DNA from 3 places in the Clostridium carnis genome. Region 1 is predicted to be linked to each of the others. Evidence: riboswitches for the same ligand, from Rfam matches in the RefSeq annotation. Region 1 holds a riboswitch; each other region holds the start of a gene.
What was found. A riboswitch is a leader RNA that binds a small molecule or an ion and turns the genes downstream of it on or off. The one in region 1 is predicted to bind cyclic di-GMP.
Positions count from the first base shown of each region.

Region 2: it holds a riboswitch for cyclic di-GMP, as region 1 does, so the genes downstream of both, ACYQ1T_RS02160 (hypothetical protein) here and ACYQ1T_RS04225 (acyltransferase) in region 1, are expected to answer to the same signal.
Region 3: it holds a riboswitch for cyclic di-GMP, as region 1 does, so the genes downstream of both, ACYQ1T_RS02690 (NPCBM/NEW2 domain-containing protein) here and ACYQ1T_RS04225 (acyltransferase) in region 1, are expected to answer to the same signal.

Region 1 covers NZ_BAAHYS010000001.1:911,926-916,222, reverse strand. Annotated here, with positions in the region: gene ACYQ1T_RS04235 (DUF6106 family protein) at 1-201, shown strand, start outside; gene ACYQ1T_RS04230 (ABC transporter ATP-binding protein) at 223-1,332, shown strand; cyclic di-GMP riboswitch class I at 1,646-1,735, shown strand; gene ACYQ1T_RS04225 (acyltransferase) at 2,059-2,796, shown strand; gene ACYQ1T_RS04220 (methyl-accepting chemotaxis protein) at 2,847-4,297, shown strand, end outside.
Region 2 covers NZ_BAAHYS010000001.1:424,451-428,747, forward strand. Annotated here, with positions in the region: gene ACYQ1T_RS02145 (ISL3 family transposase) at 1-76, opposite strand, end outside; partial or broken gene ACYQ1T_RS02150 (transposase) at 163-309, opposite strand; RNA gene ssrA (transfer-messenger RNA) at 485-839, opposite strand; gene ACYQ1T_RS02160 (hypothetical protein) at 1,124-1,843, opposite strand; cyclic di-GMP riboswitch class I at 1,984-2,067, opposite strand; gene ACYQ1T_RS02165 (Gfo/Idh/MocA family protein) at 2,167-3,162, opposite strand; gene ACYQ1T_RS02170 (amidase domain-containing protein) at 3,347-4,297, shown strand, end outside.
Region 3 covers NZ_BAAHYS010000001.1:543,764-548,060, reverse strand. Annotated here, with positions in the region: gene ACYQ1T_RS02710 (winged helix-turn-helix transcriptional regulator) at 1-206, shown strand, start outside; gene ACYQ1T_RS02705 (YbhB/YbcL family Raf kinase inhibitor-like protein) at 297-773, shown strand; partial or broken gene ACYQ1T_RS02700 (IS3 family transposase) at 740-1,887, opposite strand; gene ACYQ1T_RS02695 (hypothetical protein) at 2,072-2,347, shown strand; cyclic di-GMP riboswitch class I at 2,465-2,548, shown strand; gene ACYQ1T_RS02690 (NPCBM/NEW2 domain-containing protein) at 2,704-4,297, shown strand, end outside.

The DNA.
Region 1 (4,297 bases):
ATAACAGATGTAAGAGATGGAAGATCTAAAAGAAAAGAAAATACTAAAGTTGTTAAGGCTTGTTTAGATGGAATAAATTTAAAGCAGCAAGTAATTTATACAAAAACATCTTCAGGATTAGTAGGATTTCAATTAGCTATGGATGAAAAATTAATGATGATGATGAGAAGAATTAATCCATTAGCATTCAGTAATATATAAAATACAAAAGGAGAATAAAAAATGGCAGGAGTAGTATTAAAACATATACAAAAATCATATGAAAATGGTTTTAAAGCAGTTACAGATTTTAATTTAGATATTGAGGACAAGGAGTTTATAGTTTTTGTTGGACCATCAGGATGTGGTAAATCAACAACTTTAAGAATGATAGCTGGACTAGAAGAAATAACAGGTGGAGAATTATATATAGATAATAAGTTAGTAAATGATACTGCACCTAAAGATAGAGATATAGCAATGGTATTCCAAAACTATGCATTATATCCACATATGACAGTTTATGATAATATGGCATTTGGATTAAAATTAAGAAAAATGCCTAAACAAGAAATAGATGAAAAAGTTAGAGAAGCAGCTAAGGTACTTGATATAGAACATCTTTTAGACAGAAAGCCAAAGGCTTTATCAGGTGGTCAAAGACAAAGAGTTGCTATGGGAAGAGCTATAGTAAGAAATCCTAAAGTATTCTTAATGGATGAACCTTTATCAAACCTTGATGCTAAATTAAGAGTACAAATGAGAATAGAAATTTCTAAGTTATATAATAAATTAAATACAACATTTATATATGTAACTCATGACCAAACAGAAGCTATGACTTTAGGAACAAGAATAGTAGTAATGAAAGATGGGGTTATACAACAAGTAGCTTCACCGACTGAGATATATAATCATCCAGCAAATCTATTTGTTGCAGGATTTATAGGAAGTCCTCAAATGAATATGACATATGGAGAAACTTTAATTAAGGATAATAAGAATTATCTAAAGGTATTTGGAGAATTGCTAGAAATACCAGAAGATAAGGTTAAGATATTAAAAGAAAAGAATGCAGAAAAAATAGAAACTTTAGTTGGTATAAGACCTGAAAACATTATTCATGGAAAAGAAGCATTAGAAGCTTCAGGAGTTACTAGATTTAAAGGTGAAGTTGATATAATGGAAAATCTAGGGGCAGAAACTTATATCCATATTAAGAAAGATGGAGCTAATTTTATAATTAAGTCAAGATCTGGAGAAGGTTATAGAATTGGAGACGTTATAGAATTTGGATTTGATCAAAATAAGATACATGTATTTAATAAAGAAGATCAAGTTACAATATATTAAGATAGAGAAAAAATGCTAGGAATAACCTTAATGTCATTTTGTTAACGAAATGGCATTGGGATTTATCCTAGCTTTTTCTATTCATTAGAAAGTTATAGAAGTGGGTAAATTAAGGATAGCTTAATTGTGATTTTAAAACTAAAGATGTTTTTCAAAAGAATGAAATATAAAAGTTTAATTATAAATTAAATATAAATTATTAAAAAGATGAATTATTTAGGTTTAATTACCAATTTATTTGGTAAAACCTGCAAAAATATGTTGAAAGTTGACAAATTTCATGTAATAATACTATAGTATGAACAAAACCTATAATGTTAAATAGCACACTTATCGAAAGATAGGGTCGCAAAGCTATGAGTCTAAGGAAAATTTTATTTTTTATGATTGTCAGGCTGCCAAAGTATAGTTATAGATATAAGTCTATATTTTTTAAAATTTTGGTGTCTATATTATTTAGGCATTTTTTTATTTCTCTGAAATTTTCAGAGGTAAAAGTAAAGATTTAGTATGAAATTATTTATTTAGTAAGTATATAAAAAGGGATATATACTTAATTTTTTCTTATGTAAAATACTTTTGAGCTCTAGATAATGTATAGTTTAGTATTCCATTAGAGATAGCAATTATAAAGAGGCAGTAAAAATAAAAATCGTAAGGAGTAATAAATTGTAATGAAGGGAGGAAAAGGTTATTTTTTTACGATTTTAATAATCGCAATAATAGATGAGCAGAATAAATAATTTATTGAATGAAGTAGAAGAAATAATAAACAGAGGAATAACTGAGGATGGAGTAAGAGAGATTCTAGAAATATTAAAATGTCCTTTTCCCATAGAAATTTTAGAGGAAGCTAAGTTATATGGGGATTATTTGCCTAAAAATAAAGAGATATCATTTTCAAAAGAAAAAAGATATTTACATTTTTTATGGGATGTTTTAGATAAGTCACCAATGTGTCTTATAGCTAATTTTTCAATTCCTTTTAGAAGAATATTAGCAAAAAAATTATTTAAGTCTTGTGGTAGAAATCTTATAGTTGAAGAAAATGTACGTTTTAATGTACCAGATAATATTGAAATAGGTGATGATGTATTCTTAAATAGAGGAATATTTATAGATTCCAAAGGTGGATTGAAACTTGGGAATTCAGTAGTTGTTACTGAAGGTGTAACAATATTTACACATTCTCATTTAGAACATGATCATTCAATAAGAGGTTATAATCCTGTGATTTTAGAAGATTATTCTAAGGTATATTCAAATTCAACAATTTTACCTGGAGTAATAATTGGAAAACAATCTATAGTAGGTGCTTGTTCGTTAGTAGATAAAAATGTAGAAGAAAATTCTTTAGTAGCTGGAGTACCAGCTAAGAGAATAAGATGCAGAAAGAACTTTGATAGAAATGAACATGAGTTAAAGCATATATGGCTTACTGATGGAGATTTTCAAAAGATATAACTCACGACAAAATAAAATAATATTGTAGTAACGAATTAAGGGGTGACAAAATGAAAATATCTTTTAAATCTAAATTAATGGTAGTAATTTTACCATTAGTTATAGTTGGATTATTATCATTAACTGGAATAGCATATTTTAGTTTCAATAATATAATTGAAAAAGAATTAACACAAGCCATGTCAACAAGAACTTCAGAAGCTACTAACCATATTAATACTTGGTTAACGGGTAAGCTTGCAGAAGTTCAAGAAACTGTTAATAGTCCTATGGTAAAACGTGTTTTAGAAAAAAATCCAAGCTTAAATTTCGATGGAAATAGTGAATCTATAGCACTTATAGATGAACTTAATTTAGCACGTTGGAATTTTATTAAAAATACATATCCAGATCAATATGCGGCTTTACACATTGTAAATCCTTTAGAACAAAATGAATGGGGAAATCAAGATAATGCAGGTAAGTTAAAAGCACGTTATTATAATGTTCAAAAGGGAGCTTCAAGTACTTCTCCATGGGCTAAAGCAGGAGCAGCAGAAACTTTAGAAAGATTTGCAGCTAATGGTGGTGTTCCATATGATGTTATATTAAAACCATCATATTCAGAAGCTTATCACTCAAATATGGTATTAATGCTTGCATGGTTAAAAAATGAATCAGGAAAAACTATAGCAGGAGCAGCTGCAAGTTTAAAAATTGAGGCTATTCAAGAAATAGCTAGGAATATAAAGTATGGACAAAAGGGATACGGTATGCTAATTTCAGATGATGGAACATTTATAGTTCATCCAGATGAGAATTGGGCAATGAAAGAAAAGATTACTACTGTTAATGATTCTGAACTTACTGAACTTGGAGGGCTTATAGAAAAGAATAATCAAGGAGTATTCCGTTTTGGTACAGGTAAAGAAAAGAAAATAGCTTTTTATTCAAAAGCTCCAATAACAAATTGGACTGTAGTTAATGTAGTTTATGAAAGTGAATTATTTGATGAGTCTAATAAAATGTTAGCTATTATGTTAGCAATAGCTTCAGCAATTTCATTAATAGTAACAGCAACTATATACTTCGCATCAAGTTATCTTGTTAAACCATTAACTAAGCTTAGTAATTTTGCAGATACAGTATCTACTGGTGATTTAACAGGTGCTGTAGAGGTTAATTCAGAAGATGAAATTGGAAATTTAGCAAAAGCATTTAATAATACTGTTAAGGCATTAAGAGGATTATTAACTGATATTAATCAAGAGTCTAATAAAGTTAATACTTTATCAAAGGGACTAGCTAGATCTTGTGATGAATCTAGTAAAGCTACAGAAGAAGTTGCTAAAACAATTCAACACGTAGCAGAAAATACAACTCAACAAGCAGAACAAGTAGCTTTAGCTGTTGAAAAAACAGTAGAGATGCAAGAAGCAAGTAAAGCTGTTACTAGTAAGTGTAATTACATGCTTGAAACTGCAGAAGAATCACATAATATAAGTGCAGTTGCATTTAAAGC
Region 2 (4,297 bases), 490 kb from region 1:
TATCTTCTAATATATTAGTAATTTTTAATTTGTTAGTTGGAAAAAAGTTTTGCAGATCTATTGATGAATTACACATTATTAATACCTCTTAAATATATGATATATTAATTATATCATATATACGGAAAAATACGGAAGAACCAGCATTAACTTGACATTTATAATTCCCTTTTCATCACATAACTTTCTCAATATTACTCCTATATCAGTTTTTATTTTCCCATAAATTATTTGTCTTCTATACTTTGGTGCGAAAACTATATGATATTTACAGTTCCATTTACTATGTGCTAAATTACTATTATCTATATTGGATACCTCCTTGCATTATAGTTATGGTCGGTAAACCTACCATAATTTTACAATTGGTTTTTTTTATTTCTACTCACCGTTCGAAGCTTTCCAGAACCGCAGGTCTAACCTGTGGTATTCTAAATACAATAAAAAACCTCGACAACACATCTCTGTATTGTCGAGGTTTTCATGGTGGAGGCGACGGGTGTCGAACCCGTGTCCGAAAGCAGACCAGTTTGACTTTCTACGAGTGTAGTCTGTATATTAGAATTCGCTCCTTATGGCGCCTACAGACAGGCTCATAATTTGCTAGCTTCATAAATACCCCTTTAGCTCAAAGCTTTGCTAAACTTCGTTCCCCACTTCAATGACACCCGTTATCCAAGCCGTGGGAAGCCTGGGCGGATGAGTAGCTTATATTAAGCTGCTAATGCAAAATTGTCTTCTGCGTTTACATTTAGTGCATAACTGATTTACGAGGTGCCATGCTTGCCTCGACCCGCTTATCAAACCCATCTTACCCCCGTCGAAGCCAAAACGCCCCCAAGTTAAAATATAGGTTTAACGCAAATTTATTCAATTTTGTAATTTCTCTTGTGTAGTAATTATATATTATAAAATTTTTTCTGTCAACTTCTCAAACACTAGGAAATCCTTGAGAATTAAAGCTATTTCATCCTATTTTTTCTTACTTGAATTTTTCAAAAATATAGAAATAAAAAAGTAGATAATGAATTTGTAACTCTTAATTTACATATTCATATCTACTTTTTAATAGTTTTTAAATCTTCTATATTAGTTAGGTGTAATATAGAAGTATATGTATTTTTTACTTTCTTTTAACTAAAGATCTTATTGCATTTTCTAAACCTATAGTCATTGTATCAACTATTTTTTGAGTTGAACAACTTATATTAAGTATATATTTAGCATGTGTTAGTTGTTTTTCAACTTCTATAAAGCTCATTTGTGTATAATTTTCTTTTTTTAAACTTTCTGCTTTAGCTATTTGTTCTTCTAGCTTACTTTTATCTATTTTATATACTAATTGTGATATTATTATTGTAAATCCACGGTTTAAGTTAGCTACTTCTAAGGCTCCTACATTTATATCTTTATAAACTTCTGTTGATATTCTGAACATTTTTTCAAATGTATCCCAACTATTTTCTTCATACTCTTCTTTTATTTTAGTAGCTGCTACATTTAATAATAGCTTTAACTCCTTTTTCTCTTCTCTTTCAATTAATCCTTTAATTTTTAAATTTAACTCTTCATATACCTTATCAATTTCCACTTGTGATGATAGATTATTTTCTATTATAGCCATAGCTATATTTTTAATTTTTTCTAATTCTGTCCATGACTCTAAAGTATAGTTATAAATTATTAGTGACTTACTCCATGCTAATAACTTTTTAAGATTTGTATTATTTCCTATAACTAAACCTAAGTTTTCATCTTTCAATGATTCAGGTTTTATATCTTTGATTTGTTCTTTATTATTTTCATCCTCTAACATAGCTTTTACTTCTAATTTTATATTCATTTTTAATGCTTTACCTCCTGAAATTTATCTATAGATTTAGCAATAAATTTAATAAAAATAAAAAACTACCCTAGAGGGTAGTTGCTATCAAGAAGTACCTTTTTAAATTCAACTGATAACAAAAAGACATATACTGACTTTTTGGCAACTGGCTGGCATAGTTATCAACCTTAGCCCCTTTAGCTTTGCGTCTTTAGATTTCTCTAAATTTGCCTATTAAATTATATTTTATTATGCTAATAATCTATATTATAAGATAATAATACATTACAATATAATTCTTTAACAGTCCCTATTTTACAAATTATGGTCCCTATTTTATATTATTCTTTTAAATCTGCCGGAAACTTAATTCCAATTTGTAAGCGCGCTTCATCCATAATATCTATTACATCCTTTGAATTTTTCAAGGCTTTATCTAAATCTTCTTTACTATTTTCTTTAATTAATCTTATAAAATCTTCAACTTCATAACACATATTAGCTTCATTTTGCTTTATTGATAAATCTATTTTTTCACCAGTTCTTAAAATAAGCTCTATTTTGTTAAAGTTATTTATTTTTTCAATTATTATACTTCCATCTTCTCCTTGAATTTCTGATGGTAAATATGAATTACTAATTTTTGAGTATATTACAGTTGCATCCATATCATCATATCCAAATACAATACTACCTTCACCATCTACCCCTGACTTTAGCATAAGTCCTGTAGCTTTTATAGTATTGGGTTTACCAAATAAATTTACCATTGGTGCAATACAATAAACACCTATATCCATTAACCCACCATTAGAAAGTTCTGGCTTAAATGCATTTAATATTTCTCCTGCTTTATACTTATCATATCTTGAAGAATATTGACAAAAACTTGCAAAATATCTCCTTACTTTACCTATTTTATATAGATTATCTTTTATAACTTTAAAATTAGGAAGTGATGTTGTCTTCATAGCTTCCATTAAAACCATATTATTTTCTTTTGCTACATCTATCATTTTATTCACTTCATATGAATTAGAAGCAAAGGCTTTTTCACATAATACATGTTTTTTATTTTGTAAAAATAATATACTTTGTTCTGCATGCAATGCATTAGGAGAAGCTATATATACTGCATCAATTAAATTACTTTTTGCCATTTCCTCCAAATTAGTAAACACATTATATATTTCAAACTTTTCTGAAAATTCCTTTGCTCTTTCTTCAGTTCTTGAATAAACTGCTGATATTTTAACATTAGGCACCTCTCTAGCACCATTAATAAACCATTCAGTAATAAAATTAGTTCCTATTAGCCCAAACCTTATTTCTTTCATATAAATACCTCTCCTTTATCACAAAATTATTATTATAATATATTACTAATTATATCTTATTTAAGATTAACTTCTAACTATTTTATTTATATATTTTAATTTTATATTAATATTTTTTTATCGCTAATATTTAAAATTCTAATGCACATACTATTTTTATAATCATCTTAGAGGAGGAACTGCTATGAATTTAAGAAATAGAATATTTCCAAAAGTTCTTTTATCTCTTTTATACTTTTTATTACCCTCAATATTATTTATTAATCTTTTTAACTCAATTTCAAAAACAAAAAATATCCAAATGGTTCCTTCATATTTAGCTGAAGATAATCTAGAATTTGAAGAAACCTCTAATGTAGGTTCCTTTTTAACAGATGTTTCTGAAAATACATCTGATTCAATATTACCATTTATAAATGATTTATTTTCCACAAGAAACTCCTCTTTTTCAACTGGTAATGTTGAGAATTTATATAAGTACTATGATATTACTCAACTATATGGAAAATATTCTTTATCCCATGAATTCAAAAGAATATCTTATCTTAGAGATTGGGCAAGCGAAAGAGATGTTTCTTTTTCTAAAATAGAATCTTATCCTCATATTATTTCTTTAAAAAATAAAGATAACATTTATAAATTAACACTTCGTGAGGAATATAAATTTAGTTACTTTTATAATGATTTACCTAATATAAATAACGATTTTGGATTTTCTATTTTTCATACAATTGATCTTGAAAAACTTGGAAACTCTTACGCAATTATAAAAGATTATTATTTAGATTGTTTTCAAGAAGGCTTAAATGATTATAAATTTACACTAAAAGAAAAGGAGTTACCTATTACTAAGTTCAAAACATATGATATTAATTATAAATTTAAAAATAACTCATTAGAAAACAGTACTGATTATGATAGAAAATCAGCAGTTGAATATGCAAATAAATATTGTGGTATTTCTTTCGCAAATTCTACTGACTCTAGATATAACCCAAACTATTATACTTGTATTTCAAGTTGTGGTAACTGCACAAACTTTGTTTCCCAATGCTTATCTGATAATATAGCTGGTGGAAAGTTACCTCAAGATAATCTTTGGAATTATAATTATAATGAATCAAAAGGAGTTGTT
Region 3 (4,297 bases), 370 kb from region 1:
TATTACAACATTTAAAAGATTTAATTAAATATTCGTTAGTTGAAAAAAAGGAATATGAAGGATATCCATTAAAGGTTGAGTATTCATTAACATCTAGGGGAAAAGAAGTTCTTTCTGCATTAGAGATATTTCAGAAAATAGGTATAGAGTATATGATAGAAGATGGTAAAGAAGAAGAATTAAGAAAACTTTGCTTATTAAAATGAAAATACATACAAAAAAGTAAGTAATTGAACAATTAATAATGTAGATATATGATTTAACCATAACTTTTAAAATATAAAGGAGATGAGTTAATGAAAGTAACAAGTAGTGGAATAGTAGACGGAATTATTAATGATAAGTATGGGAAAAGAGGTATAGTAAATGATCATGGAATACCAACATGTTCGATTCCTTTAAAAATCGAAGATGCTCCAGAAAATACGGTTTCTTATGCCATAGTTATAGAGGATAAAGATGCTATTCCTGTTAGTGGAGGATTTTCTTGGATACACTGGATTGTAGCCAATATTACTAGAGGTGAATTAAAAGAAAATGAAAGTCAGTTATCATTTGATTTTGTTCAAGGAGTTAATAGTTGGATTAGTATTCAAGGGGGGGAAAAGGATAAAGAAATTTGTACATATTATGGTGGAATGGCACCCCTAGATTCACCACATATTTATGAAATTCATGTTTATGCAATTGATACTATGGTCTTACGTCAATATCTTGGACACAAAAAGTCAAACTTTTTTTATGCTACACCTCTAGCTAATAATTCACATTGATTTGGAGTCATGTAATTAATAGAAGAGTGTAGCCTTTTTCTGTTATACCAGCCTTCAATATATTTAAATATAGCTATATTGGCTTCTTCGAAGGTACGGTATGTATTTCTATAGATTTCTTCCTTCTTTATTGAAGAATGAAAAGATTCTATACAAGCATTATCATATGGACAACCTTTTTTACTAAATGATTGTATAATATTAAACTGTATACATAGCTCTTTTAAATCATTACTAGTATATTGAGAGCCTAAATCTGTATGAAATATTAAATTTTTATTTTTATCTGGATTTTGGCTGTAGTAGGCATTTTTTAAAGCTTTAATAACTAAATCATTAGTCATTCTTTTACCGAAGGCGTAGCCAATTATTTTTTTTGAATGTAAATCAAGAACTGAAGCTAAATAGCACCAACCATCTTTGATAGTATGAATATATGTAATATCGCCAACCCATTTTTCATTAATAGAAGTAGTTGCAAAATCTCTATTTAAAACGTTTTCTAAATCTTCTGCTACTTTCTTATTTGAATGAGGCTTATATTTTTTTACAGTTATTGCACAAAGACCAAGTTCAGTCATTTTTCTTTGAACTCTCTTTATTGACACATTAAAGCCTTCTGTACCAAGTATATGATGAATCCTAGGAGCACCATATATCCCTTTATTAGCTTTATATATCCTTGTAATCGCTGCTTTTAATGCATCATTTTCTATTGCTCTTGAAGATTTAATTTTATCAAAAGATTTATAATATGTACTTCTGGCTACGCCTAGAACGGTACACATAGTCTTAATATCATGATTGTTTTTATTATTATCTATAAATAGTATTACTTGATTTAATTTCTTGTTGCAAATATGGCCATAGCTTTTTTTAATATTTCATTTTCCTCTTTAATCCTTGCCATTTCCTTTTTTAAAGCCTTTACTTCTTTAAGTGTCATAGATTCATTTTCATCTATTTTAACTTCTTTTACATCTTTAACCCAGCCGTTGATTGTTGATTTTGCAATGCCATATTCGCTACTTAGCTCTGCTAAGCTCATTCCTGATTTAAATAAATCTACTATCATATTTTTATATTCTTGATCATACCTTTTGCCACTTCCCATAATGGACACATCCTTTCTTAACTAAATATAATTTTACTTAGTTCGACTTAATGTGTCCACTACTTTATACTAACACCACTATACTTGATTTAGAAAATGGGTTTTACTTAAATGAATTACATAGAAAAATGGATGGGCATATACTTGATCAATTTACTTTAAAAGGAGAGTATAGTAATTAGATATGAGTATATATGAAGTAATTATGTTATTATGTTTTGGATTAGCATGGCCGTTTTCAATTTATAAGTCATTAATATCTAAATCAACAAATGGAAAAAGTGTTATGTTTATGATTATTTTAATAATAGGATATTTATCAGGAATACTAAATAAACTAATATATAATTATGATAATGTAATATTTTTATATGTTATAAATGTAATTATGGTATCAATTGATGTATTACTATATTTTAGGAATAGAAAATTAGAATTTAATAAAAAAATCAAGACTTAAGATTAAATTATATAAAATTTTGATAATTTGTAAATAAAGTGTGAATTTTGTTAAAAATATATAATGTATGTAATTTTATGGTATATAATATAGGCAAATAGTTAATGAGAATAAAAAAAGTTTTAAAGGCAAAGCTAGAGAAATCTAGTGACGCAAAGCTATAGGGGCTAAGGTTTTAAACTATGCTAGCCAGTTACCGAAGAGTCGCAAGTCTTTTTGTAATTAATTGCATTTATTAGGCTGCTCTTTTTGAGTAGCCTTTTTTATTAATCAATTAATAAAAACTTATATTTACTTCGGAGAAATTTTTTAATTTGAATTCTATTTAAAAATTAAAAATATTTAGGAGGAAGTGTATGAATAAAAGGAAAATAATAGCTTTAACTATTGTAGCTACTTTAGCAACCAGTGTTATTCCAACAAACATAGCATTTGCTATGGATACAAACTCGGAGGTGTCCAAAGATAAAGTTGAAGAAGGAACAAAATCAGAGTACAACGTATCTGTAAACCAATTTAATATGACATCATTAGAAAACTATAATGATTATGAAAAAGCATTTAAAGTAACAGGTATAAAATCTTATTCAAATAATGGGGGAGTGTATGCAAGTAGTACACTAAACAAAGCATTTGATGGAAATTTATCAACTCATTGGGAAACGGGAAGACCAAATAGTTCTGCATTTACAAATGAAGTGATTGTAACTTTTGAAAATGTTGAAACTATAAATAGAATTGTATATGGAGCTAGAAAAGATGCAGGTAATAAAGGATTTGCAAATAAATTCTCTATATACTCATCTTTAACAGATGATGAAAATGATTTTAAATTAGTAGGAAAAGGACAAGCAACAAAAGGTAGTGGATTATACGAATTTAAATTTAATAAAACAGAATTTAAAAGACTTAAATTTGTATTTGATGAAAGTTATGATTCATGGTCAAGTGCTAATGAATTTATGTTTTTTAAAGAAGATATTGTAGAAGATAATATTAATAATATCTTTGTTGATGGAACACACGTTAAGTTAAGTGATAAATATAACAACATTGAATTGTTGGAAAATTTCGAAAAAGAGGTTAATAATCATCCCTTAGCTAGTAAATATATTAATATAATTCAAGAAGCAAAGGATTTATATAATAATCCTAATAAATATGAAGATGCTTTAATTTTAACTGCATCTCAAAGGGGAGATGTTTCAAAGGAAGCAAGGGAGCATCAAATAACAAGAGCATCCTATTCTTTAGATACTTTTGGAAAATATGTTACACCAGGAGAAACAATTAAGCTATATGTAGATGCTGATGAAAAAGGTGTTATGCCACAATTATTGTTAGGACAACTTGCAAATGATAAAAATGATTGGAGAAGATTTTATACATTAAAGCCTGGTTTAAATACTATTAAAGCACCAGAATTTAGTAATATGAGTCCAGCTGTAATATATATTTATAATCCAGCTTTACCAAGTGATCAAGCTTATGCACCAAAGGTAAGACTAGTAGGTGGAACAAAATTCCCTGTTTATTATCATGGGAAAACTGATCCAGCTGAATATGAAAGAGAGTTAGAGGAATATACTAAAAAAATAAGTATAAATGATAATGATTTTGCTAATGGATTAAGAGAGGATATTTTATATAATGTTACAGAGTTAATTTCGGAAAATAATACAATAACTACAAGTGCAGCAGGAGCATTACAAGGAATTAAGGAAATTAAGTCATCAGGAAAAACTGTAGCAGATACAATGAATGATTGGGAGAAGATGTGGCATGAATTCCAAAAGTTTAGTGGATTTGTAGAAAATGATCCAGATCCAAGAAATGATTTATATAATGTAAAATTTACATCAAGAGTATTTACAAAGGGGCCTTATGGTTGGTCTGATTGGGGATATACTGGATATAATGGCGAAAATGCACCAAGAAGAGATACAGGTG